Regions from separate parts of the Embleya sp. NPDC020630 genome, predicted to be linked through region 3. Evidence: riboswitches for the same ligand, from Rfam matches in the RefSeq annotation. Region 3 holds a riboswitch; each other region holds the start of a gene.

Region 1 (7,180 bases), 450 kb from region 3:
GCCTCGCGGTGATCGCCGAGCGGTTGGCCGACTGGCCGGACGAGGACGCGGAGCGACTGTCCGAACTCCTGGGCCGGTTGAAGGCGGGCTTCGGGTCGAACGCGGGCTTCGGACACCGGGCCGAACCGGTGCCGACGGCCGTGTCACACTGACCCGCATGCCGAAGTCCGCCGCGGAACTGCGCGCGCATTTGGAGATCTTCTACGACGCGGTGCCCCGCCGGTTCACCCGCACCGAGGCGATCGGCGCGCTGACGCTGTTCGTCCGGGAGGGCGAAGGGTGGCCCTACTATGCCCGACCCACGCTCGGCGGCCTCACCGAGCCCACCGTCGCGGACGTGCGCGCGGTGCGGGCGCGGCAGAGAGAGTTGAAAGTGCCCGAGACGTTCGAATGGGTCCACGAGACCACCCCCGCGCTGCGGGCGGCCGCGATCGAGGCCGAACTGCATGTACACGAGCACCCGCTGATGGTGCTCGACCCGGACGAACATCCGGCCGAGCGCCCGGATCTGCCGGACCTGGTGACGCTGCGGCGAATCCGCGCCGACGCCACCGACCTGGCGATCGTGCACAGCGTCGCGGCGATCGGCTTCGCCAACCCCGGGACCGCGCCCGGCTCCGACGGGGCCGCCGAGCGGGACACCGCCGCGCTCGGCCAGGACCCGGGCCTGCTGTCCTACCTCAACGAGCGGTTGCGCAGCGGCGAGACGGTGATGTTCGCGGCGTACAGCCCGGCCGGACCGCTGTGTGTGGGCAGCTACCAGCACCTGTACGACACGACCGAGATCGTCGGCGTGGCCACCCTCCCGGCGGCCCGGCGCAGCGGCCTCGCGGCGGCGGTGACCTGGGAGTTGGCCCGGCACGCGCTGGAGGGCGGGAGCGAGACGGTGTTCCTGAGCGCGGGGGACGAGGACGTCGCGCGGGTGTACGACCGGATCGGCTTCCGCTCGGTGGGGACGGCGATGATCGCGGAGGCGCCGTGAGCGAGAGGGACGAGGGGCGGGCGGCCGAGGCGGGCGCGAAGACCGATGCCGCCGCGTCGATCGTGCTGCCCATCCCGCCGGGACGCAACCCCACCGCCGACGAGTTGGCCGCCGCGCACGGTCGGAGCATCCCGGACGTGATCGCGCCGAACCTGAGGGTGCTGTTCTGCGGGATCAACCCGGGCCTGTGGTCGGGCGCCACCGGGCGGCACTTCGCCCGTCCCGGCAACCGGTTCTGGCCGGCCCTGTACGCCTCGGGCTTCACCCCGCGCCTGATCGAGCCCGCCGCGCAGCGCGAGTTGACCACGCTCGGCCTCGGCATCACCAACGTGGTGGCCCGAACCACCGCGCGCGCCGACGAGTTGACGAAGGAGGAGTACCGGGCCGGCGGCCTGGCGCTCACCGCGAAGGTACGCCGGTACCGACCGGCCTGGTTGGCGGTCCTTGGCATCGGCGCATACCGCACCGGCTTCGGCCGCCCCAAGGCGGTGGTCGGCCGCCGGCCGGAGACGATCGACGACACCGGAATCTGGGTACTCCCCAACCCCAGCGGCCTGAACGCCCACTGGACGGCCGCGGCCCTCGCCGAAGCCTTCACCGCCCTGCGCACTGCGGCCTACCCGACCGAGTAGGAGGGCCGCGCGCGGGGGCGCCATCCGTGCCGCTCACCCTGTGCGGCGGCGACCGGGCGTCGGCGTGGGCGACCCGACTCGGGGGCGGGGCCGTCAATCGACCGAGTGGCATCACCCGGTTGGTGGTTACTTCGCGCCCCCTCGTGAGGTTGGGTCGGCATGAAGATCCTGCGAGCCCCGTACGGGCCGTGGCCCACCGAGACGTTCGAGACTCCCGTCTACGAGGCGTTGGTCGCCGAATGGCGCGACTCGGGCCGGGAGGTACCCTGGCCGGCCGACCGACCGCAAGGCAGCCCGCCCCGACACGCCCGCCCACCCGGACCGAGCCCGCGCACGCGTCGCCCGTGAGCCGGCCACGTGGCGCGATCCGGGTCCGGAGGCGCCCCCGCCGGTCCCGACCCGAGGGCCGGGGCCGCCGATCCGCTCCGCGTGAATCGGCCGGCCGCCGCGCGATGTGCTTCTTGTCACGCGTGTGCCGACACGCCCGGCGAGGAAGGAATTTGCCGGCCGATCGGCGCGGCGGCCGACGCGCGACGCCCCGTCCATCCGGTCCGTCGCCGCCGCCCCCCGCCGCCCTCGGCTCCGCCCCACGCGGCCCGCGCAGGCCCGGTGGGGCCGGACGGGCGCCGGGAGAGCGGGGGTTCGGGGTGCTCGACGCGCGTCGCAATTGCCCGCCGGTCGTACCACCCGGGCACGTCTCCGGCGAACCGTGACACGCCGGGAATCGGGACGCGACACAACACCTGGGGGTGCGACGACCACCCCGCCACTACATATATGCTCTGCGACGCAGCTGGTTCGCCCGACCGAAGTTTTCGGGAAGGCGAGGCAAGAGGGAATCCGGTGCGAGGCCGGAACTGCCCCCGCAGCGGTGAGCGGGAACGAAAGTCGTCATGGAGCGCCGGACGCCGAAGGGCGTACGGGAAGCGACGACCCCTAGGCACTCCGCGGACCACCGAGCACACGCCGTGCCCGGCGGTGCCCCGGCATGCCCGCGAGTCCGAATACCTGCCGGCTGCCCGCGCCTTCGGGCGTGGGGTCACCTGTACGTACGAGCTCGCGAGGAGAGAGCACGTGACCGTTGTGGACAGCGTGGGCGCGACCCGGATGCGGGTCGACGAGAGCCCCGAGGACCGCCTTGCCACCCTGGTGCGCACCCAGGCGCGCGATCTGCCGGAGGTCGATCCGGATCGGGTCGTCCGCCGGGTCGTCGCGGGTCTGAACGAGGGTGCGGACCGCGGCGCGGCGGCCGACCTGGCCGTGCGCACAGCCGCCGAGCTGATCGCCGAGGAGCCCGCCTACTCGCGGCTCGCCGCGCGCCTGCTGGCCGGCCGGATCGCCGACGAGGCCGCCGAGGCCGGCGTCGCCTCCTTCAGCGCCGGCATCGCGCTCGGTCACCGCGAGGGCATCATCGGCGCGGAGACCGCGGCGTTCGTCGCCGCGCACGCCGCCGAATTGGACGCCGCCGTCGACGCCGACGGGGACCGCCGCTTCGAGTACTTCGGTCTGCGCACCGTCTACGACCGCTACCTGCTGCGCCACCCCGTCTCGCGCAAGGTGGTCGAGACCCCGCAGCACTTCCTGCTGCGCGTGGCGTGCGGTCTGTCCAAGGAGCCCGGCGAGGCGATCGGCTTCTACCGGCTGATGTCCTCGCTGGCCTACCTGCCCAGCTCGCCGACGCTGTTCAACTCCGGCACCGTGCACACCCAGATGTCCTCGTGCTACCTGCTCGACTCGCCCAAGGACGAGCTGGAGTCGATCTACGACATGTACGGGCGAATCGCCCGGCTGTCGAAGTTCGCCGGCGGCATCGGCGTGGCCTGGTCGCGGGTGCGCTCGCGCGGCTCGCTGATCCGGGGCACCAACGGGCACTCCAACGGCATCGTGCCGTGGCTGAAGACCCTCGACTCGTCGGTGGCCGCGGTCAACCAGGGCGGCCGGCGCAAGGGCGCGGCCTGCGTGTACCTGGAGACCTGGCACCCCGACATCCTGGAGTTCCTCGAACTGCGGGAGAACACCGGCGAGGACGCGCGTCGCGCGCACAACCTCAACCTGGCCAACTGGGTGCCGGACCTGTTCATGCGGCGCGTCGAGGAGGACGGCGTCTGGTCGTTGTTCGACCCGAACGAGCTGCCCGAGCTGCCCGACCTGTGGGGCGCCGAGTTCGACGAGGTGTACGAGACCGCCGAGCGGGACGGCCGGTTCGTCCGGCAGATGCCCGCGCGCGACCTGTACGCCCGGATGATGCGCACGCTCGCGCAGACCGGCAACGGCTGGATGACCTTCAAGGACGCCGCCAACCGGACCTGCAACCAGGCCGCCGAGCCGGGCAACGTGGTGCACCTGTCCAACCTGTGCACCGAGATCCTGGAGGTCACCAGCGACGGCGAGACCGCCGTGTGCAACCTCGGCTCGGTCAACCTCGGCGCGCACGTGGTCGCCGGCGAGGGCATGGACTGGGACAAGCTGCGCGCCACGGTGCGCACCGCGGTGATCTTCCTCGACCGCGTGATCGACATCAACTACTACCCGACCGACCAGGCCGCCGCGTCCAACCCGCGCTGGCGCCCGGTGGGCCTGGGGTTGATGGGCCTGCAGGACGTGTTCTTCACGCTCGGCCTGCCGTTCGACTCGGCCGAGGCGCGCGAGTTGTCCACGCTGATCTCCGAGGAGATCTACCTCACCGCCTTGGAGACGTCCTCGGCGCTCGCCGAGGTACACGGCCCGCACCCGGCGTACGCCGAGACGCACGCCGCGCGCGGCCGGCTCCAGCCGGACCTGTGGGAGGGCGTGTACCCGACCCAGACCAAGCGCTGGGACGCGCTGCGCACCCGCGTGGCCGAGCACGGGCTGCGCAACTCGCTGCTCGTGGCGATCGCGCCGACCGCGACCATCGCCTCCATCGCCGGCGCCTACGAGTGCATCGAGCCGCAGGTGTCCAACCTGTTCAAGCGCGAGACGCTGTCCGGCGAGTTCCTGCAGATCAACGGCTACCTGGTGCGCGAGCTCAAGGCCCGCGGCCTGTGGACCCCCGAGGTGCGCGACCGGATCAAGCGCGCCGAGGGCTCGGTCCAGGGCATCGCCGAACTCCCGGAGGACGTACGGGAGTTGTACCGCACCGCGTGGGAGCTGCCGCAGCGCGCGCTGATCGACCTGGCGGCGGCCCGCTCGCCGTACATCGACCAGTCGCAGTCGCTGAACCTGTTCATGGCCGACCCGACCATCGGCAAGCTGTCCTCGATGTACCGCTACGCGTGGTCCACCGGTCTCAAGACCACGTACTACCTGCGCTCGCGCCCCGCGACGCGGATCCAGCAGGCGACCGTGCCCGCGCAGGCGTCCGCCGCGCCGGTCGAGGAGATCTCGGACCTCGCCCCCTCCGATGTCGAGATTATCGCCTGCTCGCTGGAGAACCCCGAAGCATGTGAGGCGTGCACGTGAGCCTGCTCGATCCCGGAATGAACCTCACGCTGCGCCCGATGCGGTATCCGGACTTCTACGAGAAGTACCGGGCGGCGATCCGCAACACCTGGACGGTCGAAGAGGTCGACCTGCACAGCGACCTCGCCGACCTGGACAAGCTCAGCCCGGCGGAGCGGCACCTCGTGCAGCGCCTGGTCGCGTTCTTCGCGACCGGCGACACGATCGTGGCGAACAACCTGGTGCTGAACCTGTACCGGCACATCAACTCGCCCGAGGGCCGGCTGTACCTGTCGCGGCAACTCTTCGAAGAGGCCGTCCATGTGCAGTTCTACTTGACGCTGCTCGACACCTACATGCCCGACCACGAGGAGCGCGAGCAGGCGTTCGCCGCGGTCGAGCACATCCCGTCGATCCGGCGCAAGGCGGAGTTCTGCTTCCGCTGGATCGACTCGGCGATGGGCCTGGACCGGCTCGAATCGCGGGAGGACCGGCGGCAGTTCCTGCTCAACCTGATCTGCTTCGCGGCGTGCATCGAGGGGCTGTTCTTCTACGGCGCCTTCGCCTACGTGTACTTCCTGCGCTCGCGCGGGCTGCTCAACGGCCTCGCGTCGGGGACCAACTGGGTCTTCCGCGACGAGTCCGCGCACATGGACTTCGCGTTCTCCGTGGTCGAGACGGTGCGGGCCGAGGAGCCCGGCCTGTTCGACGACGAACTCGCCGAGGACGTACGGCGGATGCTGGCCGAGGCGGTGGACGCGGAGACGGCGTTCGCCGAGGACCTGCTCCAGGGCGGGGTGTCCGGGATGACCGTCGCCGACATGCGCTCCTACCTGGAGCACGTGGCCGACCGGCGGCTCGCCCAGCTGGGCATGGCGCCGGTGTACGGCTCGGCGAACCCGTTCGGCTTCATGGAACTCCAGGACGTCCAGGAGCTGTCGAACTTCTTCGAGCGGCGGGTGTCGGCCTACCAGGTCGCGGTCACCGGATCGGTCTCCTTCGACGAGGACTTCTGACCCGGGTTCGTGTGCCCGAGTACTCCACCGCCGTGCCGTCCCGATTCCGGGGCGGCACGGCGGTTTCGCGCGTTTCGGGGGCGGTCGGCCCCGCCCGGGCTCACGAGCGTTCGGCGGCGCGGCGGCGCAGGGCGGTCGCGGTCGCCTCGTCGGCGGGCAGGAACGCCTCCAGGTGGAGTTCGGACACGGTGACGTCGGTCGCCGTCGCGAACGAGGTGAGCGTGGTGAGCAGGCGCAACTCGCCTCCGCTCGCCGGGTCCCGCAACCGCAGCGGCACCGCGAAGCCGAGGTGGTCGGGGCCCGGTTCCACGTTCGGGACGTAGCCGCGCAACTCCTCGATGAACGTGTCGAGCAGCGGATCGGGGCTGCGCAGCGCCCGGGCCCGCATGTTCTCGATGACGTGATGACCCCACGCGGCCAGGTTCTCCACCCGCGTCGCCATGCCCCGCGGATGCAGCATCAGCCGCAACATGTTCATCGGCTGCCCGAGCAGCTCCGGGGCCGCGCCGTCGGTGAGCACGTCGATCGCCGCGTTGGCCGCCACGATCTGCCCGTACGGCCGCAGCACCATCGCCGGATAGGGCAGATGGCCCTCGATCACCGCGCTCAGCGCCTCCTGGACCGGCCGCATCATCGGGGCGTCCCAATCGGACTCGGGGAACACCGGCGCGAAGCCGGCGGTGTGCAGCAGCGCGTTGCGCTCGCGCAGCGACAGTTCCAGTGATTCGGCGAGCCGGATGATCATGGTTCGGCCGGGCCGGGACCGACCGCTCTCGATGAAGCTCAGATGCCGCTGGGAGGTTTCCGCGCGGGCGGCCAGCTCCAGCTGGCTCAGCCGCCGAGCGGTACGCCAGCGCCGCAGTTCGGCGGGGAAGTCCGGGCCGTGGGTGATCGTGCTCATGGGGCAGTTCTAGGCAGTGCGAGCACGGGGGGCAATTCCCTTGCGGGAATTGTCCTGTCGGGCGGGTCGCTCGCAGGATCGTCACCACGGCCCGCCGAGCGGCGGGCCGGGCACGGCGGATCGTCGCATCATCGTCGCAACGCGGAAGAGGCACCACCATGAAGAGCTACCACCTGCAGCCGGGCGCCGGAATCGACGGACTCACCGTGCGGGACCACGACGAGCCCGC
Region 2 (7,180 bases), on a different contig from region 3:
AGGTCCCGGGCGGCGGCGACCATGACCACCGTGCCGACGACGGCGACCGCGGTCAGGAAGACGGCCGTGTCCCACCGCACTCCGGCCACCGAACCCAGCGTCCACTCCATGACGCCGCGGGCGGCGTTGCGGTCGCCGAGGACGAGTACGACGAACGAGGTGTACGCGCCGCACAGCTGCCCGACCGCGATGCCGGCCAGCACGGTCCGCGAGGCCGGCAGGGTCCGGCTGTGTGCCCCGGCGAGGGTCAGCACGACGAGGACCGCGAGCAGGGCACCGACGAAGGCGGCCGCCGGGAGTGCGCCGACGACCGCGGTGCCGGAGGCTCCGACGCCGAGGACGATCACGGTGACCGCGCCGACGGCGGCGCCGTTGGAGATGCCGAGCAGGTAGGGGTCGGCCAGGTCGTTGCCGGTCAGGGTCTGCAACACCGCGCCGCACACCGCGAGTCCCGCGCCGGTCGCGGCGGCCCCCAAAACGCGCGGCAGCCGCAGCTGCCAGACGATCCGGTCGTCGAGCGGTGTGACGTCGGCGCCGCCGAGACCGAGCCGGCGCAGGACCACCTCGGCCACGACGTGCGGCGGTTCGTGGACGGATCCCACGGCCAGGCCGAGCAGGACGGTGAGCAGCAGCAGGACCACGGCGGCGGCCAGGGCCACCGCCGCACGACCGGCTCCCGCGGGTCGTGCGACGGGGCGATCGGTCACGGTCACGGACGCGGTGCCAGGCCGCTCAGGGCGGCCGAAACCCGGACGGCGCCGTCGGCGAGCTGCACGCCGGGGGTCGACTCGGAGAACGGCACGACCACGAACGCCCGGTTTCGGACGGCCTTGAGCTTGCTCAGGACGGGGTCGTGTTCGAGGTAGTCGATCTTGGATTGCGCGGTGTCCCACCCGGCGTCCGCGACCACGATGGCGTCGGGGTCCGCCGCGACCACCTGTTCCCAGCTCGCGTTCTTCCAGCCGCCGGGCAGCGTGTCGAAGACGTTGCGGGCGCCGACGGCGTCGAGGACGAGCTGGGGTCCGCCGTGGCCCGCGCCGACGTAGGGGGTCTTCGTACCCGAGTCGTACCAGAGCACGTTCAGGCCCTTGCCCGCCGACTTGGCCGTGACGTCGGCGAGTTGCCGCTGCTGCGCGTCCCGGATGGCGGCGGCGCGCGGCGCGACACCGAACACCTGGGCGATATCGCCCAGTTCGTCCCATACTGCCTGGAAGGATACCGGTGCCGCCTGCTTGCCGTCGGCGCAACCCAGCGGCGACAGGTAGGTGCCGATGCCCTGGGAGCCCAGTTCGTCCCGCGTGCCCGCCACCTTGTCGGTGAACGCACTGGAATAGGAGGCGTAGAGGAAATCCGGGCGCGCCGCGAGGAGTTTCTCCTTGGACGGGTACTTCTCGGAGAGCACCGGGACGGTGTCGTAGGCCGCCTTCCATTTGGCCGGGACCACGTCGTCGAGGTACGCCGTTCCGGCCATCCGGGTCTGCAGGTCGAGCGCCAGGGCGACTTCGGTGGCGCCCTGGTTGAGGGTGACCAGCCGGGCCGGCGGTGCGGTCACGGTGGTGGTGACGCCGCATCTGCTCACGCTCACCGGCGTGGGGTGGCCGCTCCCGGCCGCCGCGGCGGGCTTGTCGGCCTCGGGCGCGCCCGTACACGCGCCGAGCGCGCCGACGAGCAGGAGCGCCACGGCGGCGATGCCGGAGCGCATGGAGCGCCCGGCACGCGGGGGGTGCGGGGGACGGATGAAACGTTCGGCGCGAAACGGGCGCGCGGAAGCACGGAACACGTGTTCTCCAACCCTCGTGGAACATGTCGCGCCGTGGCCGGTCTCCTGGCTTCCGCATCGACGCTCCGCGGCCGGCCTTCCCGGTTGGCTCGTTCCCGATCCATCCAGTGACCCCGACCGCTTTGGGGCGGTCGGCAAGGGCCGCGGGACTCCGCGGCTACAGTGGCGAGGGCCGCGCCGGCTTGAACCGGCTTCCCGTACACCACGGCGGCCACAGGCTACCAAACCGCTCGTCGCGCCTCGTCGGCCCGCTCCGCCGCGCGGGTTCGGGGCGACGCCCGAGCGACCTCCGCCGACCTGCGCTGACGGGGCGCGTGTCGGCGGGCGAGTGCGGTGCGTGGAATGTCCAGTGTGGGTGGTGCCGTTGCCGGTGGCGGGGATATTGGTGTGCCATGTGGGATCGGCGACTGATAGTCCTTGGCGCGTGATCACTCCTTTTCAGGCGGCGTCCTTGCGTCGTTCCATACCCGTGGCCGTGGCTCTGTTGTTGGCCGCCGGGTGTACCGGGGGCTCCGGTGACAGTGCGTCGAACGCCGCCGCCGGCAAGCCGGTTCCCACCCCGGTGACGACCGGGACGGCCGTGGCCACCCCGCCGCCCGCGCCGCCGAAGCCCAAGGGGGCGGCGGACCCGGCGCTGCACGCCTTCTACGAACAGAAGATTTCGTGGAAGGCGTGCACGGACGACCCGAAGACGAAGAAGAAGGACGAGAGCGAATTCCGGTGCGGGACCTTCAAGGTGCCGCTGGATTACACCGCTCCCGACGGCAGGTCGCTGGAGATCGCCGTCATGCAATACCCGGCCGCCAAGCCCGATCAACGAATCGGCTCGCTCGTGCTGAATCCCGGCGGGCCCGGGGGCTCGGGCCAGGACTTCGTCAAGTACGGGTTCGACGACTTCGACGGTCCTTTGCACGACCGCTACGACATCCTCGGCTTCGACCCGCGTGGCGTGGCCGACAGCGCGCCCGTACGGTGCCTGGACGACAGGGCCCGGGACGAGCGCAACGCCCGGGACTCGCCCCGCGATCCGGTCGAACGCAAGGCGCACAGCGAACGCAGCGGCAAGGAGTTCTCCGACGCGTGCCAGGCCGAGTCCGGCGAGCTGTTGCCGTTCGTGGGCACACGCAACGCGGCCCGGGACATGGACGTCCTGCGCGCCGCGGTCGGTGACGACAAGCTCGACTACCTGGGCGTGTCGTACGGCACCTACCTCGGGAGCATGTATCTGGACGAGTTCCCCGACCGCGCCGGCCACATGGTCCTGGACGCGGTGGTGGACCCGGCGGCCGACAAGCTCGACGCGAGCATCGACCAGATGGTCGGCTTCGAGCGCTCGTTCCGCGCGTTCGCAGCCGACTGCGCGGCCCGGGCGGGCTGTCCGCTGGGCCGCGACCCGGCCAAGGCCGCCGAGATCGGCGCGACCTTCCTCGACGCATTGCAGGACAAGCCCCTGCGCACCGCCTACGACGGCCGCAAGCTGACCTCCTCCCTCGGCTGGACCGGCACCACCAGCCTGCTGTACGGCGACAAGGAAACCGCCTGGAAGTACCTGCGGGAGGCCCTGACCCTGGCGATGAACAACAAGGACGGCAGCCACCTGTTGTTCTACGCCGACCACTACCTCGGCCGGGACGAAAAGGGCCACTACGACAACAGCTCGGACTCGCGCTCGGCGATACGCTGCGCCGACGGCGCCGCCCCGGCACCCTCGCCCGAGCGGATCGAACAGGTCCTGGCGAAGCTCAAGACGGAAGCTCCGCTGCTGTCCAAGGACACCGTCGCATCGGACATCGAGGGCCCCGGCTGCGAGTTCTGGCCGTACAAGACTCCCGAGCAGCCGCACGTGATCCGGGCCGAGGCCGCCGCGCCCGTCCTGGTGGTGGGCACCACCGGTGACCCGGCCACCCCCTACGCCGCATCCGAGAAACTGGCCAACGACCTCGCGCACGCGAGCCTGCTGACCCTCGAGGGCGAGGGCCACGGCGCGTTCGGCCGCAGCAAGTGCGTCGACGCGGCGGTGGCCGCCTACATCATCGAGGGCAGGCTGCCGCCCGCCGGCACCCAGTGCACCGACGGCAAGTAGCCGCCGACCGTTGCCGGATGGGCGGCCGACGCCGCGCGGCGGCGGCGTCGTGGATGCGCGCGAGGGCCGCGGCGGCGCGGGAGCGCAGCCTCGCGCCCGGCACCCATACCAGGCAAATACCTGAAACACCGACCGGTATCCCAAAACAGCTATAGCTCCGCAGTCGTCGCCACGCCGTGCCGTCCGGGTGCGACGCGAAGCCGGGAGCCGCCGTCGTGTGCCGCCGGTTATCGCTCCCGGGCGTTCATGGCCTCGATCAGGGTCCGGGGGCGCATGTCGGTCCAGGTGTGTTCGACATGGTCGAGGCAGGTTTGCCGGTCGGCCTCGGGGTGGGTCACCCGCCAGCCGGCGGGGACGTCCAGGGTCGCCGGCCACAGCGAGTGCTGGTCCTCGTCGTTGACCAGGACCAGGTAGGTGGCGTCGTTGTCCTCGAAGGGGTTGGTCGGGTGGCTCATGTCGGCTCCCTGAGGAGGGTCGGCGGTCCGGGCGGACCGGGTGTGGGGGACGTCGGGTGAGGCGTGCCGGGCCCGTCCGTCGAGTCGCACGCGCTGATCCGGTCGAGGTGGGACGCGAGGATGGGGCCGATCCGGGCGAGAGCGTCCGGGTGCGTCAGGGCGTTGTGTCGCGCCGGGATCTCGTGAACCTCGATGCGGCCGGTGACGTGTCGGTGCCAGGACGCGGGCTCGGGGGTGTGGGGGTCGCGGTCGGCGCCGGCCTTGAACAGCAGCATGTCGCCGTCGAGGACGCCGGGGGTGAACGCGTGCGCCGCCGCCGCGTTGTGGTCCAGTACGGCCGCGACGGTCGCGAGTTGGTGCGGTTGCAGGGCGGCCAGGATGTGTTCTCGTTCGCGCAGCACCCGGGCGAGCCCGTCGTAGGTGATCCGGTGTGGGGCGAAGGCGTTCGGATCGCAGTCGAGGACGAGGGCCAGGTGCTCCGCTCCCCCGCGCAGGGTCGACGCGTGGGGGGCGATCGTGTACAGGGGATAGGCGTCGAGCACGGCCAGCAGCGCCGTGTGTTCGCCGCGCGCGGCCAGTTCGGTGGCCATGGCGTGCGCGATCAGTCCGCCCGCGGACCAGCCGAGCAGCCGGTAGGGGCCCCGCGGCTGGATCTTGCGGATCTCCTCCAGATAGTCGGCGGCCATCTCCTCGACCGAAGCCGGCGCCGGCGCGGACCGGCTCAGGGCGCGGGCCTGGAGCGCGTACACGGGTTGGTGCGGGGGCAGGTGGCGCAACAGCCCGCCGTAGGACCAGCCGACACCGCCCGCGGGATGCACGCACCACAGCGGGGGCCGGGTTCCGTGCGGGCGCAGCGGCAGTACCACCTCCAGGGCGCCGCCGGGTCGATCCGTCCCCGATCGCGCGGCCAGGCCGGCCGGGGTGGGTGTCTCGAAGAGGGCGCCGAGTGCGATGTCGACGCCGAGGACGGCGCGGATCCGGGAGATGAGGCGGGTGGCGAGGAGGGAGTGGCCGCCTAGGTCGAAGAAGGAGTCGTCGGCCCCGACGGCGGGCAGGTCCAACACCTCGGCGAACAGTTCGGTGAGGACCCGTTCGTGGGGGGTTCGTGGGGTCGTGTGGGTCTCGTCCCCGGTGTTCGGTCGGTGTTCGGGGTCGGGTAGCGCGGCGCGGTCGGGCTTGCCGTTGGGGGTCAGCGGCATGGCTTCGAGGAGGACGAACGCCGAGGGGACCATGTAGTCGGGCAGGTGTTGTCGGCTGTACGCGCGCAGTTGCGCGGGAGTCGCGGCGGGCTCGCCTGGGGCGGGGACGAGGTGGGCGGTGAGGTGTTTGTCGCCGCGGCGCCTCTCGCGGACGACGACCGCGGCCTGGGCAACCGCCGGGTGCGCGGTCAGAACGGCTTCGATCTCGCCGGGCTCGATGCGGAAACCGCGGATCTTGACCTGCTGGTCGACGCGACCGGCGAACTCCAGGCCCGTGCCGTCGGCGCGCAGGCGGGCGAGGTCGCCGGTGCGGTACATCCGTTCCCCGGGTGGGCCGAAGGGGCACGCCACGAACCGCTCGGCGGTCGTGCCCGGCCGGTTGAGGTAGCCGCGGGCGACGCCCGGGCCGGCGAGGTACAACTCGCCCGTCGCGCCGGGCGGCAACGGATCGAGCGCCGGGCCCAGGACCCATGCCCGCATCCCCGGCATGGGCCGGCCCAGCGGCAGCGGACGGTCGGCGGCGACCACGGGGCCGACCCGGTGGTGGGTGGCGAACGTCGTCGTCTCGGTGGGGCCGTAGACGTGCACCACCTCCGTGCCGGGACATGCCTGCCGCACCCGGGCGACGGCGGACGGGGAGACCACGTCGCCTCCGGTCCACACCTCGCGCACACCCGCCAGGCACTGCGGCTGCTGCTCCGCGATCAGGTGGAAGAGTCCGCAGGTGAGGAACACGGCGGTGACCGCGTGGCGGTCGAGGACGCGGTGGAGGGTGTCGGGGTCCAGGGGGTCGGGTGGGGCCAGGACGACGGTGCCGCCGTTGAGCAGGGGTGTCCACAGTTCGTAGGTGGAGGCGTCGAACGCCGTGGGCGAGTGGGTCAGGACGCGCTCGTGGGCGCCGCCGCGCCATGTGGGGGCCAGTGCCAGCGCGGCCACGTCGTGGTGGGTCACGGCGATGCCCTTGGGTTCGCCGGTCGAGCCGGAGGTGAACATCACGTAGGCGAGTTGGCGGGGGTGGCAGGCGATGTCCGGGGCGGCGGCGCCGTGGTGGTGTCGGTCGAGCGCGGTCAGCGTTTCGGGGGTCAGCAGCAGCGCCGCGTCGGTGTGGCGCATGATCAGGTCGATGCGGGAGGACGGGAACCGCGGGTCCAGCGGCACGTATCCGGCCCCGGCCTTGACGATCGCCAGCAGGGCCGCGACCAGGTCGAGGGAGCGTTCCAGCAGGACCGCCACCGTGTTCTCGGGTCGTACGCCCCGGTCGACGAGGGCGTGTGCGAGCCGGTTCGCGCGCTCGTCCAGTTCGCGGTAGGTCACGGTCGTGGCGCCGGCGATCACGGCCGGCGCGTCCGGGGCGGTCCGCACCCGCTCGGCGAACAGGTCGGGCAGCGCGGCCCACGGCACGGCGTCGTCGTGCGTCTCGGGCCGGTCGGTGCCGGAGCGCAGCGTGCGCCGTTCGTTCGGGGAGAGCAGGTCGATGCGGCCGATGGGTGTGTCGGGGTGGGTGGCGGCGGCCCGCAGCAGGCGGATCCATCGTGTGGTCAGTGTCTCGATCGTGGACCGGTCGAAGAGGTCGGTGGCGTACTCGATCAGGCCGCTCACGCCGGCGGGGCCGGCATGGGGGCTGTACCGCTCCTCCAGTACGAACGCGAGGTCGACCCGGGCG
Region 3 (7,180 bases):
CCAACAAGCAGATCGGCGAGCGGCTGTTCCTGTCCCCGCGTACGGTCTCCTCCCACCTCTACCGGGCCTTCCCCAAGCTGGGCGTGACCTCTCGGGCCGGGCTGCGCGATGCGCTCGACGGCACCGTGCTACCGAGGTAGCCCTCGATTTGCGTCAAATGACGCAAGAGGCCGCGCAGTTCACGCTCCTACGTTCGGTGCCACGGGCTGGGTCATCCGCGTCATCAGCCCCGCAGGACTCGGGAGGAAACGATGAGCGACAACGCATCGCGGGGGAACGTCGTCCTCGTCCACGGCGGCTTCGTGGACGGCGCCGGCTGGCAGGGGGTCTACGAGGCCCTGACCGAGGACGGGTACAACGTGGCCGTCGTGCAGAACCCCACGTTGTCGCTGGACGACGATGTGCTCGTCACCCGGCGGGTGATCGACGCGCAGCCGGGACCGGTCACGCTCGTCGGTCATTCGTACGGCGGCGCGGTGATCACCGAGGCGGGCAACCACGACAAGGTGACGGCGCTGGTGTACATCGCCGCCTTCGCCCCGGACAAGAGCGAGTCGGTGAACACCCTGATCGCCGACCCGCCGCCCGGCGCGCCGGTACCGCCGATCCTGCCGCCGGTCGACGGCTTCCTGCTCCTGGATCGGGAGAAGTTCCCCGAGTCCTTCGCCGGCGACCTGTCGCTCGCCCAGGCGCGGTTCCTGGCCGACTCGCAGGTCCCCTGGGGCGTGGAGGCGCTCGCCGGCGCGGTGGCCACCCCGGCGTGGCGGACGAAGCCGTCCTGGTACCTGGTCGCCTCCGAGGACCGGATGATTCCGCCGCCGGCGCAACGCGCCATGGCCGAGCGGATCGGGGCAACGACGGTCGAGGTTGCCGGCAGCCACGCGATCTACGTCTCGCGGCCCACCGCCGTCGCCGATCTGATCAAGCAGGCCGCAGGCTCCTGATTCGACGCCTGCGCATCCCCCCGGCCGCCCGCCGTACCGGGCCTGCCCCGGCCGATGCGGCGGGTGGCACATGGCCCGTTCACCAACCCCGACGGCACCGCCGGAACCGACCTGTACGTCCGGCCGGACACGGTGGGCACGGTCTTCTCCGGCGATCTGTCGAGGACAGCCGATCCGGCTGATCGCGGCAGAGCAATGGCTGTTCAGTGCCTCCGTGTTCGCCGACATGAGCGGTCCTGCCGTGAACGAGCGCAGTCGGCGTCCAGCCGGGTTCCTGCGGATGAACTTCCATGACAGCGGCGGCGAGAGGCGAGGAGCGGGCGGATGAGGGTCTCCATCGTGGGAGGCGGGATCGCCGGGTTGACCTGCGCGCTGAGTCTGCACGCGGCCGGGTTTCGGCCGCGGGTGAGCGAGGCGGCGCGAACCATCAAGGCGGTGGGGGTGGGGATCAACCTGCTGCCGCACGCCGTTCGGGAACTCGCCGAGCTCGGCCTGGCCAACGAGTTGGCTGCCATCTCGGTGCCCCCGGATCGGTTGGCCTACCACGATCGGGCGGGTGAGCCGGTGTGGACGGAGCCGCTCGGACTGACGGCGGGCTACCGGTGGCCGCAGTACTCGGTGCACCGCGGTCGCCTGCACCTGATGTTGCTGACGGCGGTACGCGAGCGGCTCGGTGCGGACTGCGTCCGCACCGGCCTGGCGTTCCGAGGCTTCGAACAGACGAGGGATGGCGTTCGGGCCCACTTCCTGGACCGGATGAGTGGCGCGCCCACGGTGGAGGACGCCGACGTGCTGATCGGCTCCGACGGCATCGACTCGGTGGTCCGCGCCCGGCTCCACCCGGACGAGGGCACGTCGCGCTGGAACGGCGTACACATGTGGCGCGGTGTCGCCCGACATCCGCACATCCTCGACGGTCGCTCCATCGTGGTGGCCGGCGGCACTCCGGGGGCGAAGTTCGTCGCCTATCCGATCGAGGACCCGGCGGCCCCGGACGGCGACGCGCTGCTGAACTGGGTACTGGAGGTACGGCACGGGCGGGCCGCCGAGCCCCTGGACCGCTCGCACCGTCGGGTCACCACGGCGGAGGCGCGCGCCGGTCTGGCCGACTGGAGCCTGCCATGGATCGACCCGGCAACACTGGTCGAACGCTCCTCGACGATCCTCGAATATCCGATGCTCGACCGCGACCCGCTGCCGCGCTGGAGTTTCGGACGCGTCACCCTACTCGGCGACGCCGCACACCCGATGTTCCCGATGGGCATGAACGGCGGATCGCAGTCCATCGTCGACGCACGCGTCCTCGCCTGGTGCCTGGCCCGCGACCATGACCCCGTAGCCGCGCTCGACCGCTACGACCACATGCGTCGACCGGTGGTCAACGCGATCGTCCTGGCCAATCGGAACCTGGGACCGGAAGAGATCATCGCGCGCGCCGCCGAACACGGCGGGCCGCTGCCCGTCGCCCGAGCGGAGCGGATCGCGAACACCTACAAGGAGCTGGCCGGCGCCACCGTGACACAGGTCAACACCCACCCATCATGGACGATCCCGCACCACGCCCAGAATCCAACCCACCCGGAAACAAGCGAACCGTCCACCACAGACGCCAACGAACTCCCCACAGCACCACCGAGAACGAGGACGTAGCCAATCGATACCGACCTCGTCGATCGCAAACCGCGCCCGCCAAGTCACCCACACCCCCGAGGTCCGAATCCTCCCGATCCGAGCGCGTCCCAACCCGGAATACCGCATCCCAACCTCGAGCGCCGGGATCAGGACATCGACGCATCACTCGCCCGACTCGCGGTGCTCCGGCTGCCCACCACCGGCGCGCTCGACCTGCAGGCAGGGTAGGACGGTCCTCGCCGCGCGGGTCCGTTCCAGATGACCCACACCCTCGACGGGCTCGCCGCAAGTCGCTCGCGCGTACCCCGCGCACATGCGCGTCCACAGTCAACAGGCGGGGCATCCACGCTAGTCGGGTGGTGCCGACACCAGTCTCGGAGGGCCCCGGCCACGTCGTCTTCGAACTGGCTCCCTCTGAGCAAACAAGACCTCCACCTGGCGAGCACGGTCAGCTTCAAAGCTCCTCAACCCCCACACCCTGGGGACCATTCGGGGACCACACGCTATATGAAATACAGCACAATATAGCGAAAAACGAACACTGAGGGTCAAGGGGTCGCAGGTTCAAAACCTGTCGTCCCGACCAGCGTTTACGCAGGTCGGGGGCCGTCTTCTCAGAAATGGGAGGGCGGCCTTTTCCGGGTTCCGGGGCGTGGTGGTCGCAGTGTGGTCGCACGACCGCCGCTCGGCTTTGGGGCTCACGAGCGATCAGCCCGCGACCGCAGCCGTGTAGAGCGGTTTGAACAGGTCGCGCAGCCGGGTCAAGTGGTCGCGATGTGGTCGCAACCGATTCGGCAGGTGCCTCGCCACGTCCACTTCCTCGGCACCGGCGAGAGCTTCCTCGATGGCACCCGCGGCACCGTGCGCGGCCTGCCGCGTCCAATGAGCGCAGATGTTCGCCGTCGTCGACAACGTCGAGTGTCGCCACGTCTTGGACATCACCGTCAGCGGCACGCCCGCGGTGATCGTCAGCGTCGCGGCCATGTACCGCAGGTCGTGCATAGTGGTCCGGGGCACGCCGGGCATCGGCAGACCAGTGGCGGAAGCGGTCCGGCAGCGTCTGCGGCCGCAACGGTCGGTCATTCGCGCGAGTGAAGACAAGACCCGAACGGATCCGCCGGATCGACCCGACCGGAACCGCTCGCACGAGCGCGCCGCTGCAACGCGGCCGCGACCCGTGGCGAGATCGCGACCCGGCTCCTGCTGCTGCGCATCTTGGGCGCGCTGATCACCAGCCGGTTGTTGTCGATCGCCGAGAGCGTGTAGCGGACATAGAGAACACCCTCGTCCAGGTGCACGTCGGCCCAATGCAGGCCCAGCGCCTCGCCCTTGCGCATCCCGTCCCGATCAACACCTCACACAGGTCCGCCAACAGCGGATCACCTTCGTGACAGCACCGCAGAAACCGAACCCCCGCCTCACGAGCCGACCACGCCACCCGCTCCGCCGCCCACAGCCGAGGCACAATCGTCGGCCGCTGTCGCGGCCCTCGCGGGTCCGGCGCCACCTCATCGGTGATCACGAACGACGCCGTGACGGACAATGCCGGGATGACCCAACCCGGAATCCGCGTCGCTGCATACGTGATCCGGTATCACGCCGTTCCCGAGTTACTGGTGTTCGACCACGTGGGCATGCCGCCCTGTCGAGTCGAAGTCCGAACCGGGGTACTCGGACTCCGCGGTTTTGCACCCTCGAAGACTGGGACTCCTGGCGCTGCGGCCTTGGATCGTGACGTTTTGTGCGGCGGGCGTCGTCCAGGATCACCAGCGGGCGACAAGCGTTTCTTCGTCACCCCGGCTGCGGTACAGCCAGGTGGTCCCCGGCGCGACGGCTCCGGACAGGTAGCCGACGATGGGTTCGCGCTGGATCGCGCTGTCCAACTCGCCGAGCAGCTTCAAGGCGTTGGGCAAGGGGAAGAAGGCCGCTTGTTCGATGTCGTTGTCCCCTGGCGTGATGTTCCCCGACCACTGGTCGATCTCGAAGGCGGCGGCAAACGCCGATGGGTGCCGTTCGGAATCGATGTGCAAGAGGAACGCGGTACGCACCGGGTCTCCCACGAGCAGCCCGGTCTCCTCCCGCAACTCGCGCCGGAGAGCTTCGTGCATGAGTTCGCCGTCCTCGACCCCGCCGCCGGGAAGCGACCAGAGCATCTCGCCGCCGGTGCCGAGACTCTCCCGCACAAGCAGGATCTCGTCGTCTCGGCGGACGATGCCGATGACCAACTGCACTCGGGGTTTGGGGGCCTTCGGATCTCCTGTGGTCATGCCTCGGACCGTACGTGAAGGCCGCCGGCTCGCCGGTGGTTGGGGCAGCCGCCATCCGTCTTCGGACTCGCGGGCTCGGCCTCGAGGACAGGACGCCTACCGGCCGTGCTCCCCAGGTCCCCTGTCGTGGGGCCCAGTGCGGCCCGGCTGACCGTAACCGCCTTTGTGCAAGCCAGCGTTGAGCACCCGAGAAGGTGATGAACGACATCGCGGATCCATCGTCTGACCCGTTGTCCGGTGAACAGGGCATCTCGTACGCTCCGCAAGCCGGCTCTCTTCAGGTCGGCGACAACCGCATAGTTCGAAGTCCAGGGGAAGCCGGTCGAAGTCCGGCGCTGACCCGCAACCGTAGGCGGTGACCGGCAGGCCACCGCGAGTCGGAACACCTGGATTCGTACGAGTTGAAGGCTCCAGCTGTCGTGGACTGCATGCTGAGGCCCGGATTTCACGTCCGGCGATGTCTTGTCGGTGGATACCGGGGGTGCGCGGTCCCGAGAGGAACATCGCTCGGCCCGGTCGGCGTCGCTCTCGCCGCTCGTGCCGACGCCCGTCGCACGAAGGGATCCGCGTGTGAAGATTCGTGGAAACAAGGCTCGAACAGGTCGGCTGGTCGGGGCGCTCGCGCTGCTTGTACTGCCCGCCACCGCCCAGATCACCGTGAACGCCCCGGCCGCCTACGCCATCGATCCCACCAAGGGCTCCGCCGGCGTCTGCCCGGACGCCAACGGCGTCACCGTGATCGTCGACTTCCAGGAGCTCGGCGGGGCCACGCTCACCCGCTGTGCGCCCGGCGACCAGGCAACGGGCTTGGCCGCGCTGAAGAACGCCGGCTTCCAGATCCAGGGCACCAACCGCTGGGGAGAGGCGTTCATCTGCCGGATCGAGGGCAAGCCCGGCGTGGACACCGAACCGTGCGTCAACACCCCGCCGGCATCCGCCTACTGGTCCTATTGGCACGCGCCCAACAACGGCACGTGGACCTACAGTTCGTGGGGCGCGAGCGCCCGCAAGCCTCCGCTGGGCAGCTTCGAGGGCTGGTCGTTCTCCAAGGACAAGACGACGAGCACCAACCCGCCGCCGCGCGTGGCCCCGACGCGCCCGTAGCACCGGACGAACCGCCGAAGTCTCCGAGGCAGCCTCGTCCTTGGTGTCGCGACCGCGTTCGTTCCGACAGGATCACCGCCCGAGGGGGCACGCCGACCGGGACGAACGCGGCAACGCGCCACGAGGACCGACTCGATCGCAGCGACGCCGGCTGCGTCCACGTCTTCGAACGTACTCTCGCCGTCAGGCGCGTGCACCGGGCTCCCCCGGGTGCCTCTTGTGCGTCTACTGAGCTTTGCGGATCCGGTTGTTGGTGTTCATCGCGTCAGGGCGGTTGCTGCGAGGAAGCCGTTGAGGAGTGCGGGGCGATGTTGGATGTCCCGCAGCCCTTGGCGTGCGACGGTGACGAGCTCGTCGAGGGTGCGGGCGCCGAGGTTGGCCAGGGGCCCGCTCTTCAGGTGCGCCCAACTGCCTTCCACCGGGTTGAGGTCGGGAGAGTACGGTGGCAGGAAGACCAGGGTGAGCCAGTCGACGCGGTCGGCGAAGGCGCGCATCCGGCGGCTGCGATGACTGCCGAGGTTGTCCCACACCAGAACGATGGGTCGATCGAAAGTCCTGTGTATGTCCGGGAGTTGGCGGATCAGCTCCCGGTCGGTGACCGAGCCCGGCACCATGCGGTACAGGAACTTCGGCAGCCCGTTCGGTGGGTAACAGCACCAGCCGACCAGCGAGGTCTTCGGCCGTTTCCCCATCCGCACCCGCAGGATCGGGGTGCGGCCCCGCGGAGCCCACGTCGCGCGGACCGGAGGCAGCAGCGACAGCGCGGTCTCGTCCGCGAAGACGATCACCGCATCCGTCCTCTTTGCGGTGGTTTTACCTGAGGCCACACCGTGCTCCTCCAGGTCGTCACCGCCTCCTCGTCTCGTTCCAACGCACGCCGGGCGGGCCGCTGCCGCGACCAACCGTGGGCCTTCAACAGCCGCCACACGCTCGACGGGGACGCGTAGACCACCCCGGTGACCTGCGTGATCACCCGCCCGACCCGCGCGAGCGTCCAGAGCTGCCCGGTGAACCCGGCCGCCTCCGGACCTGCCTCCAACACCGCCGCCACCTCGGCGAAGCCCTCGTCCGACACCCGCCGGTGGGCACCCGGCGGGCCGGCCGACCGCAACGCGTCCGCCCCACCGTCCACCCACGCGCGATGCCACACCGACACCGCCTGCGGCGACACACCCGACCGACGCGCCACCTCCGCCTGCGACACACCCTCCGCGAACCAACCAGCCGCCCGCA
Region 4 (7,180 bases), on a different contig from region 3:
GGGCGCGCGCATGCACACTCTCGACGACGCGACCAAGTTCCTCGAGGTCTTCGTGAACACCCCGTACAGCGAGGCCGAGCGGCACACCCGGCGGATCTCCATGCTGACCAAGTACGAGAACACCGGCGAGCTGCCGGCCCTGCCGTAGCCCGCGCCCCGTACCCCGCACCTCCCGCCGCCCCCGATCGGTCCGTCCGGTCGGGGGCGGCCGCGTGTCGGTGCGGGTCGGTAGCGTGGAGGGCGACACACCGCCCGTGTCCCCATCCGTCGCAGCGCTGGAGGCCGCGTGCCCGAGGGCCACACCATTCACCGTCTCGCCGCCGAGCACCGGGAGCGTTTCGCCGACGTGCCGCTGCGGCTGAGCAGTCCGCAGGGGCGCTTCGCGGAGAGCGCCGCGCTGCTCGACGGGGAGCGTCTGGTGGATACCGACGCGCACGGGAAGCACCTGTTCCTGGAGTTCCCCGGCGAGCGTTTCGTGCATGTGCACCTGGGCCTTTACGGACAGTTCTCCTTCGGCGAGGGCGAGAAATTGCCGGAGCCGGTCGGCCAGGTCCGGCTGCGGATGGCCGCGAAGGTGCCCGGCGGGGCGAGCTGGGCCGATCTGCGCGGACCGACCGCGTGCCGGCTCCTGGAGCGGGCCGAGAAGGACGCGGTGCACGCCCGGCTCGGCCCCGATCCGCTGCGCGAGGACGCCGACCCGGCCGCGGCCTGGCGGCGCATCGAGCGCAGCGCGAAGCCGATCGGCGCGCTGCTGATGGAGCAGGACGTCCTCGCCGGTGTGGGCAACGTCTACCGCGCCGAGGTGCTGTTCCGCTTCGGAGTGGACCCCAAGCTGCCGGGCAAACGGCTGGCGCGGGCCACCTGGGACGCGATGTGGGCCGACCTGGTGCTGCTGATGCACGAGGGGGTGCGGCTGGGCCGGATCGACACGGTGCGGCCCGAGCACACCCCCGAGGCGATGGGTCGCGAGCCGCGCAAGGACGACCACGGCGGCGAGGTGTACGTCTACCGGCGCACCGACGCGCCCTGCCTGATCTGTGAAACCCCGGTGCGGACCGCCGAGTTGGTCGGGCGGAATCTGTTCTGGTGCCCCACCTGCCAGCCGTCGGCGTAACCTCCGGTTGGTTCCCGTTCGGTAGTGTCGCGGGGTGGCCGCGCCGACGAGCAGGATGAACCGGGCAAGCCGGACGGGGAGGCGGGCGGCGCTGGCTCGCCGGGGCCGGCGGATCGTGGCCTGGCTGCGGCATCGGGTGTTGCCCTCCGACCGCTTCGCGCTGGCCGTTCTGCTGGTCGCGGTCACCGCGTGCGGGCTGCTCTCCGATCTGAACGGCGACTGGTTCCCGGCGACCGCACCCGTGCTGCCGATCCTGGTCGGCGGCCTGGTGCTGCGCATGCCCAGCCTGCTGCTGCTCTACGCGGCGACCGCCGGGGTGCTGGTCGCGGAGGACCGGGTGCACGACCCCGACGAGGTCACCGCCGGCTCCGTCCTGGTGGTCGCGGCGGTCGCCGGCATCGTGTTGCTGATGGCCCGGATGCGGACCCGCCTTGGCGTGCAGTGGACGCGCGGCGAGTCGATGTTGTTCGATCTGCGCGACCGGTTGCGGGCACAGGGCGAGATGCCGGTGTTGCCGCCGCAGTGGCACACCGAGGTGGTGTTGCGGCCGGCCGGCGGGCAGTCGTTCTCCGGCGACTTCCTCGTCGCCGCCCGCAGTGCGACCGGTGGGCGGGTGCTCGAAGTGGTGCTCGTCGACGTCTCCGGCAAGGGGCTGGCGGCGGGGACGCGGGCACTGATGCTCTCCGGCGCGTTCGGCGGGCTGCTCGGGTCGCTGCCGCCGCACGGATTCCTGCCGGCCGCCAACGACTACCTGCTCCGCCAGGAATGGGCCGAGGGCTTCGCGACGGCGGTGCACGTGGTGCTCGACCTGGAGTCGGGCGAGTACGAGTTGTTGTCGGCGGGCCACCCGCCGGGCGTGCACTGGATCGCCGGGACCGGGCGGTGGCGGGTGGTCGAGGCGGTCGGCCCGCTTCTGGGCGTGCTCGACGACGCCACGTTCGAGGGGGTGCGCGGCCGACTGGACCACGGCGACGCGCTGCTGTTGTTCACCGACGGCATGGTGGAACTGCCCGGCGAGGACATCGCCACCGGCATCGACCGGTTCCTGGGCGAGGCGGAGCGGCTGGTCCGGGACGACTTCCACGACGCGGCGCGGCGGATCGTGGCGGCGGCCGGGCGCAACGTGGGCGACGACCGCGCGGTGGTGCTGCTGCGCCGCCGCTGAGCCCGGCCGCGGTCAGTGCGTACGCGGCCGGGCGGGCAGCGCCAGGGCGGTCAGTTCGGCCGGGGTCCGGGGCAGCGTGCCGGGCGGGGCCACCCCGTGCGCGATCAATACCGCGGCCACCGCGTGCGCCCAGGTCGGCCGCAGGCTCGCGGCGGCCAGCAGCGCGGTGTCCGCGAGCAGGTCCGCGGCCGGCCCGGTGTGCAGCCGCCCGTCGGCGAGCACGGCCGCGTCGTCGGCCCAGCGCAGCGCCAGGTCCACGTCGTGGGTGGCCATCACCACCGTCGTCCCGGCGGCACGCAGCTCGGCGAGCGTGTCGAGCAGCGCCTCCTGACCGGCCGGATCCAGGCCCGCCGTCGGCTCGTCCAGGACCAGCACCTGCGGCCGCATGGCGATCGCGCCGGCGATCGCGACCCGCTTGCGCTGCCCGAAGGACAGCAGGTGCACCGGCCGCTCGGCCAGGTCGGCGATGCCCAGCGCGGCCAACGCCTCGGCCACCCGTGAGCGCACCTCGTCCGGCGCGAGCCCGAGGTTCAGCGGCCCGAACGAGACGTCCTGGGCCACCGACGCGGAGAACAGCTGGTCGTCGGGATCCTGCACGACCAGCTGCACCACCCGGCGCAGTTCGGCAAGTCCCTTGCGGTCGTGCCGAATCGGCGTGCCGTGCAGCTCCACCCGACCCGAGCCCGGCACCAGGCCACCGGTCAACAGCCGCAGCAGCGTGGTCTTGCCGCTGCCGTTCGGCCCGAGCAGGGCCAGCGCCCGGCCCGCCGGGACGGCCAGGGACAACCCGCTCAGCACCGGCGGCCCGTCCTCGTAGGCGTAGCCGACCTCTCGTACCCGCAGCGGAATCACGGCATCACCGATCCCAGAAGAAGAGTCGCGACGACGACCGCCGCCACGAGGAACACGGACCGGGCCATGAAGCCGCGTGAGACGGGCACCTCGTCCACGAGCACCCGCAACCGCCCGTCGTAGCCGCGCCCGGCCAGCCCTTCCTCCAGCCGCCGGGCCCGCGCGAAGGCGTGCACGAACACCGCCGACCCGAGCCCGGCCACCGAGCGCCACCGGGCCCGCCGGGTGCGATGCCCGAGCCGCCCGGCCTGGGCCTGGTTGATCCGGGTGGTGGTGTCGTAGAGCAGGAACAACATCCGGTACATCACCGCCGCCACGTCCACCACGGCCGCCGGCACACCCACCCGGGTCAGCCGGGGCAGGACGTCCGACAGCGGCGTGGTGAACGCGAACAACAACATCGCCAAACCGGCCGCGCCGGAGCGGGCCACCAACTCGCCCGCGTGGCGCGGCCCGTCCGGCGCCCAGCCGACGCCGTCCGCGCGGATCGACACGAGCAGGGTCAGCGCGCCGGTCACCGCGAATCCCAGCGGCGCGCGGGCCGCCCGCCACAGTCGTCGGGCGGGCACCTCGGCGAAGCCGAGCGCGATGGTCAGCACGGCGACCGCGACCAGCACCGCGCCGGGCCACGGCGGCAGCGCCACCGCGCACCCGAGCAGCCCGAAGGAGAGCACGGCCTTGTCGGCCGGATGGCGGCGGCGCCAGGCACTGGCATGCGCCGCCGCGTCGATCGGCAGCACGGGTCAGCGACCCGGAACCGATACCGGGTCCTGCGCGGCGGCCGGATCGGGCCCCGGGCCCGACCCGTCGGGGGTGTCGCTCGCCTCGGGCGCGAGCTTTCGGCGGGTGCGCTTGACGCCGAACATGTACCCGACGACACCCGCGCCGAGCGCGGCCTGGAGCGCGAACAGGCCGGACTCGATCTCGCCGGACGGCGGCTCGTACAGCGGGCTGAACCACGGCTTGTAGTCCGGGTCGTTCTCGGTGATCGCGGTCTCGGCCCGGGTGTCGGAACCCGTGAACGGCTCGTCCTTGTCGTCGCCCATGCCGAACACCACGGGCAGCGCCGCGAGCAGCACCACGGCCAGCACGAGCAGCAGGTTGATCTTCGTCGAGCGCTTCACTTGCTCTTCTCCTCCTCGCGCACGGGCCGGGCGTCGCTCAGCACGCCGAGGCGGATCAGGTCACCGCGACTGGATTGGCGCAGCAGGCGCACCACCAGGACGGTCAGCAGGCCCTCGCTGATCGCCAGCGGGATCTGGGTGAGCGAGAAGATGCCGCCGAACTTGGCCAGCGCGCCCGGGAATCCGCTGTCCGGGTCGGGGAAGGCGAGGGCGAGCTGCACGCTGGTGACGCAGTAGGTGCTCAGGTCCGCGACGAACGCGCCGGCGAACACCGCGACGTCCAGCGGCATGGTGCCGCCGCGCCGGTCCAGGAGCGAGCGGGCGAGCCGGTACGCGCCGTAGCCGGCCCAGGGGCCGACGATCGCCATCGAGAACACGTTCGCGCCGAGCGTGGTCAACCCGCCGTGGGCGAGCAACAACGCCTGGAAGAGCAGGGTGATCGTGCCGAGCACCGCCATGATCGGTGGCCGGAACAGGATGGCGCCCAGGCCGGTGCCGGTGGGATGCGAGCAACTGCCGGTGACGGATGGGATCTTCAGCGCGGACAACACGAACGAGAAGGCGCCGGACGCGCCGAGCAGCAGGGTGTTCTCGGGCCGATCGCGCACCTCGCGGGTGAGCGCGCGGGCACCGTGGACGACGAACGGGGTCGACGCGACGCCCCAGGCGGCGGCGTGTTCCCAGGGCAGATAGCCCTCGGCGATATGCATGAGGAAGGGTCCCTCTCCAACACCTCGTGGACGGACGATCGCCGTGGCCGGTCTCCTGGCTGACGGGTCGTGCGTTCACGTCTCCGCCTTCCCGGGTCCGCGACAGCGGTCCCAGTGGCTTCCCGAGGCGACGAATCAACGTTCCCGCGGGGGTGGAGGAGAACTTCCCGATCACAGTGGCGAGGGCCGCGCCGGCATCGAACCGGCTTCCCGAGCACCACGGCGAGCCGACACTAGTGGTCGAGTGGACATGGCGACAAGGTGGCATCTGCAAACCGTGCGCAAGACCACAAGGCGGACGGAGCGGCGGAGCAATAGCCGCATTCCGGGGCGGCGCACGACGGCCCGTCCGGGCGGGAGCGCGGAGCGAGGCACGCTCGCGATCGTGGGACCAGCCGCCCCTGCTGGAGGGAGAAGCGGGCCCTCAGCACAGTCCGGGGCCGCGTCCTCGGACCACCAGGGTGCCCGCGACCCGGTCGCCGATCCGCTGGCCCCGCTCGCTGGTGAGCACCGCGACCAACCCGATCACACCGAGCGCGAACGCGTCGACGCACAGCAGCACCCAACGGATCGCCAGTTGGCGCCGCCCGGCCCGACCACCGGACACGTCGACCACACGAATCCCGAACGCCTGCATGCCCCAGGTACGCCCGTCGTGCTCGGCGGGCCGCAGCACCCAGTACCAGAACAGGATCGCCACCGCGACCACGAGCACACCGGCGGTGATCGTCGCGGTGAGCGGACCGCTGCGGATCGAACCGTCGGGGTGGGTGGGCAGTAGCACGAACAGGAACATCGCGGCGCCGGGCAGCAGCGCGGAGGCGATCACGTCCACCGCGAACTGGCCGATCCGCCGGTACAGCAACGACGGACCGACCCGATGTTCGATCGTCGGCAGCCACACCCGGGCGCGTGGCCCGACGGGATGGGCCGAGCGCGCGAAGCGCTGCGGAAGGCTCCGTTCGTACATGGTGTTGTACTTTCCGCAACCGGGCGGGTTGACTCCCGGCACGGCCGATCTCGCGGAGATTGCGCCCGGTCGGCGGACAATCCGCCCGATCGGGCGGCGGCGAAATGATCATCGATCGGCGGGATCGACCGAAAACGATCAGATCGTCATCGGGCCGTCGACCCCGAACAGGTCCGGCTCGGAGCGGCTGATCACGTCGTACAGCGGCTTGTAGTTGATCCACGCCACCGTGTCGTTGCCGAGCTGCTCCCGGGTCAGCCGCGCGTTCTCCGGCGAGATCGGCCGCAGTTCGCCGGCCGCCTGGGCCAACAGCTGGACCTGGCAGGAGCGCTCCATGGTGATGAACCACCACGCCGCCGCGTCCACCGACTGTCCGACGGTGAGCAGACCGTGGTTGCGCAGGATCAGCGCCTTGCGCGAGCCGAGCGTCTTGGCGATCCGCCGCCCCTCCTCGGCGTCGAGCACCACGCCCGCGTAGTCGTCGAAGAGTTCGTGGTCCTCGTAGAACGGACAAACGTCCTGGGTGATCGGCTCCAGCCGGATCCCGAGCGCGGACAACGCGCGCCCGTGCGTGGAGTGGCTGTGCGCCGCGGCGACCACGTCGGGGCGGGCCGCGTGGATCTGCGAGTGGATCGCGAACGCGGCCTGGTTGACGTGGAATCGGCCCTCGACGACCTGCCCCTCGTGGTTGACCAGGATCAGGTCGTCCACGGTGATGTGCTTGAACGACATCCCGAACGGGTTGACCCAGAAGTGGTCGACGAACCCGGGGTCGCGCGCGGTGATGTGCCCGGCCACCCCCTCCTCGAAGCCGAACCGGCCGAACAGCCGCAGTGCCGCGGTCAGTCGCTCCTTGCGGTGCCGGCGCTCCTGCTCCACGGTTTCGAACGTGGGCGGCAGCGCGAAGCTCAGATCGGTGGGCGAGACCGGTCGCGGCGGCGCCGACCGCCCCGTGCTCGGCGGGCCGTCCTGGGGGCGGGGCGCATCGGTGGCGGACATGTCCATCTCCTCGGACTCGGGGCGCGCACGGGTGCCGCCGACGCTACCCGCGAGTCACATCCGAGGACAGCCTTGCGCGGGCGCCGGATCGCACGGGGGCGCGCGGCCCGGGATTCTAGCGTCCGAACGCCGTGCGGATCGGGTTTCCGGCAATTAATCGAATATTGCCCACGACTGCCTTCGGGCCGCTCCTACGCTGCCGTTCAGCGAGTCCGGGAGGTCGAGTCCGAAGCAGTCGAACTCGAA

The links. A riboswitch is a leader RNA that binds a small molecule or an ion and turns the genes downstream of it on or off. The one in region 3 is predicted to bind cobalamin.
Region 1: another riboswitch for cobalamin. It lies ahead of ACH4XV_RS05585 (ribonucleoside-diphosphate reductase subunit alpha); the one in region 3 lies ahead of ACH4XV_RS03605 (flagellar hook-length control protein FliK).
Region 2: another riboswitch for cobalamin. It lies ahead of ACH4XV_RS30550 (ABC transporter substrate-binding protein); the one in region 3 lies ahead of ACH4XV_RS03605 (flagellar hook-length control protein FliK).
Region 4: another riboswitch for cobalamin. It lies ahead of ACH4XV_RS14305 (energy-coupling factor ABC transporter permease); the one in region 3 lies ahead of ACH4XV_RS03605 (flagellar hook-length control protein FliK).

Annotation. Positions count from the first base shown of each region.
Region 1 is NZ_JBIRUB010000001.1:1,346,128-1,353,307, forward strand. It holds gene ACH4XV_RS05565 (MarR family winged helix-turn-helix transcriptional regulator) at 1-152, shown strand, start outside; gene ACH4XV_RS05570 (GNAT family N-acetyltransferase) at 158-982, shown strand; gene mug (G/U mismatch-specific DNA glycosylase) at 1,054-1,614, shown strand; gene ACH4XV_RS05580 (hypothetical protein) at 1,774-1,962, shown strand; cobalamin riboswitch at 2,392-2,645, shown strand; gene ACH4XV_RS05585 (ribonucleoside-diphosphate reductase subunit alpha) at 2,722-5,055, shown strand; gene ACH4XV_RS05590 (ribonucleotide-diphosphate reductase subunit beta) at 5,073-6,050, shown strand; gene ACH4XV_RS05595 (helix-turn-helix domain-containing protein) at 6,151-6,951, opposite strand; gene ACH4XV_RS05600 (NAD(P)-dependent alcohol dehydrogenase) at 7,110-7,180, shown strand, end outside.
Region 2 is NZ_JBIRUB010000010.1:190,132-197,311, forward strand. It holds gene ACH4XV_RS30545 (FecCD family ABC transporter permease) at 1-713, opposite strand, end outside; gene ACH4XV_RS30550 (ABC transporter substrate-binding protein) at 710-1,702, opposite strand; cobalamin riboswitch at 1,798-2,011, opposite strand; gene ACH4XV_RS30555 (alpha/beta hydrolase) at 2,256-3,863, shown strand; gene ACH4XV_RS30560 (MbtH family protein) at 4,091-4,318, opposite strand; gene ACH4XV_RS30565 (amino acid adenylation domain-containing protein) at 4,315-7,180, opposite strand, start outside.
Region 3 is NZ_JBIRUB010000001.1:897,068-904,247, reverse strand. It holds gene ACH4XV_RS03635 (AAA family ATPase) at 1-140, shown strand, start outside; gene ACH4XV_RS03630 (alpha/beta fold hydrolase) at 252-944, shown strand; gene ACH4XV_RS03625 (flavin-dependent oxidoreductase) at 1,269-2,594, shown strand; gene ACH4XV_RS03620 (hypothetical protein) at 3,285-3,560, opposite strand; gene ACH4XV_RS03615 (hypothetical protein) at 3,656-3,913, opposite strand; gene ACH4XV_RS03610 (NUDIX hydrolase) at 4,340-4,843, opposite strand; cobalamin riboswitch at 5,098-5,252, shown strand; gene ACH4XV_RS03605 (flagellar hook-length control protein FliK) at 5,414-5,947, shown strand; gene ACH4XV_RS03600 (IS630 family transposase) at 6,205-6,735, opposite strand; gene ACH4XV_RS03595 (winged helix-turn-helix domain-containing protein) at 6,732-7,180, opposite strand, start outside.
Region 4 is NZ_JBIRUB010000003.1:654,651-661,830, reverse strand. It holds gene ACH4XV_RS14335 (ribose-5-phosphate isomerase) at 1-148, shown strand, start outside; gene ACH4XV_RS14330 (Fpg/Nei family DNA glycosylase) at 287-1,114, shown strand; gene ACH4XV_RS14325 (PP2C family protein-serine/threonine phosphatase) at 1,170-2,279, shown strand; gene ACH4XV_RS14320 (energy-coupling factor ABC transporter ATP-binding protein) at 2,292-3,131, opposite strand; gene cbiQ (cobalt ECF transporter T component CbiQ) at 3,128-3,871, opposite strand; gene ACH4XV_RS14310 (energy-coupling factor ABC transporter substrate-binding protein) at 3,875-4,255, opposite strand; gene ACH4XV_RS14305 (energy-coupling factor ABC transporter permease) at 4,252-4,965, opposite strand; cobalamin riboswitch at 4,993-5,202, opposite strand; gene ACH4XV_RS14300 (RDD family protein) at 5,390-5,935, opposite strand; gene ACH4XV_RS14295 (class II aldolase/adducin family protein) at 6,074-6,934, opposite strand.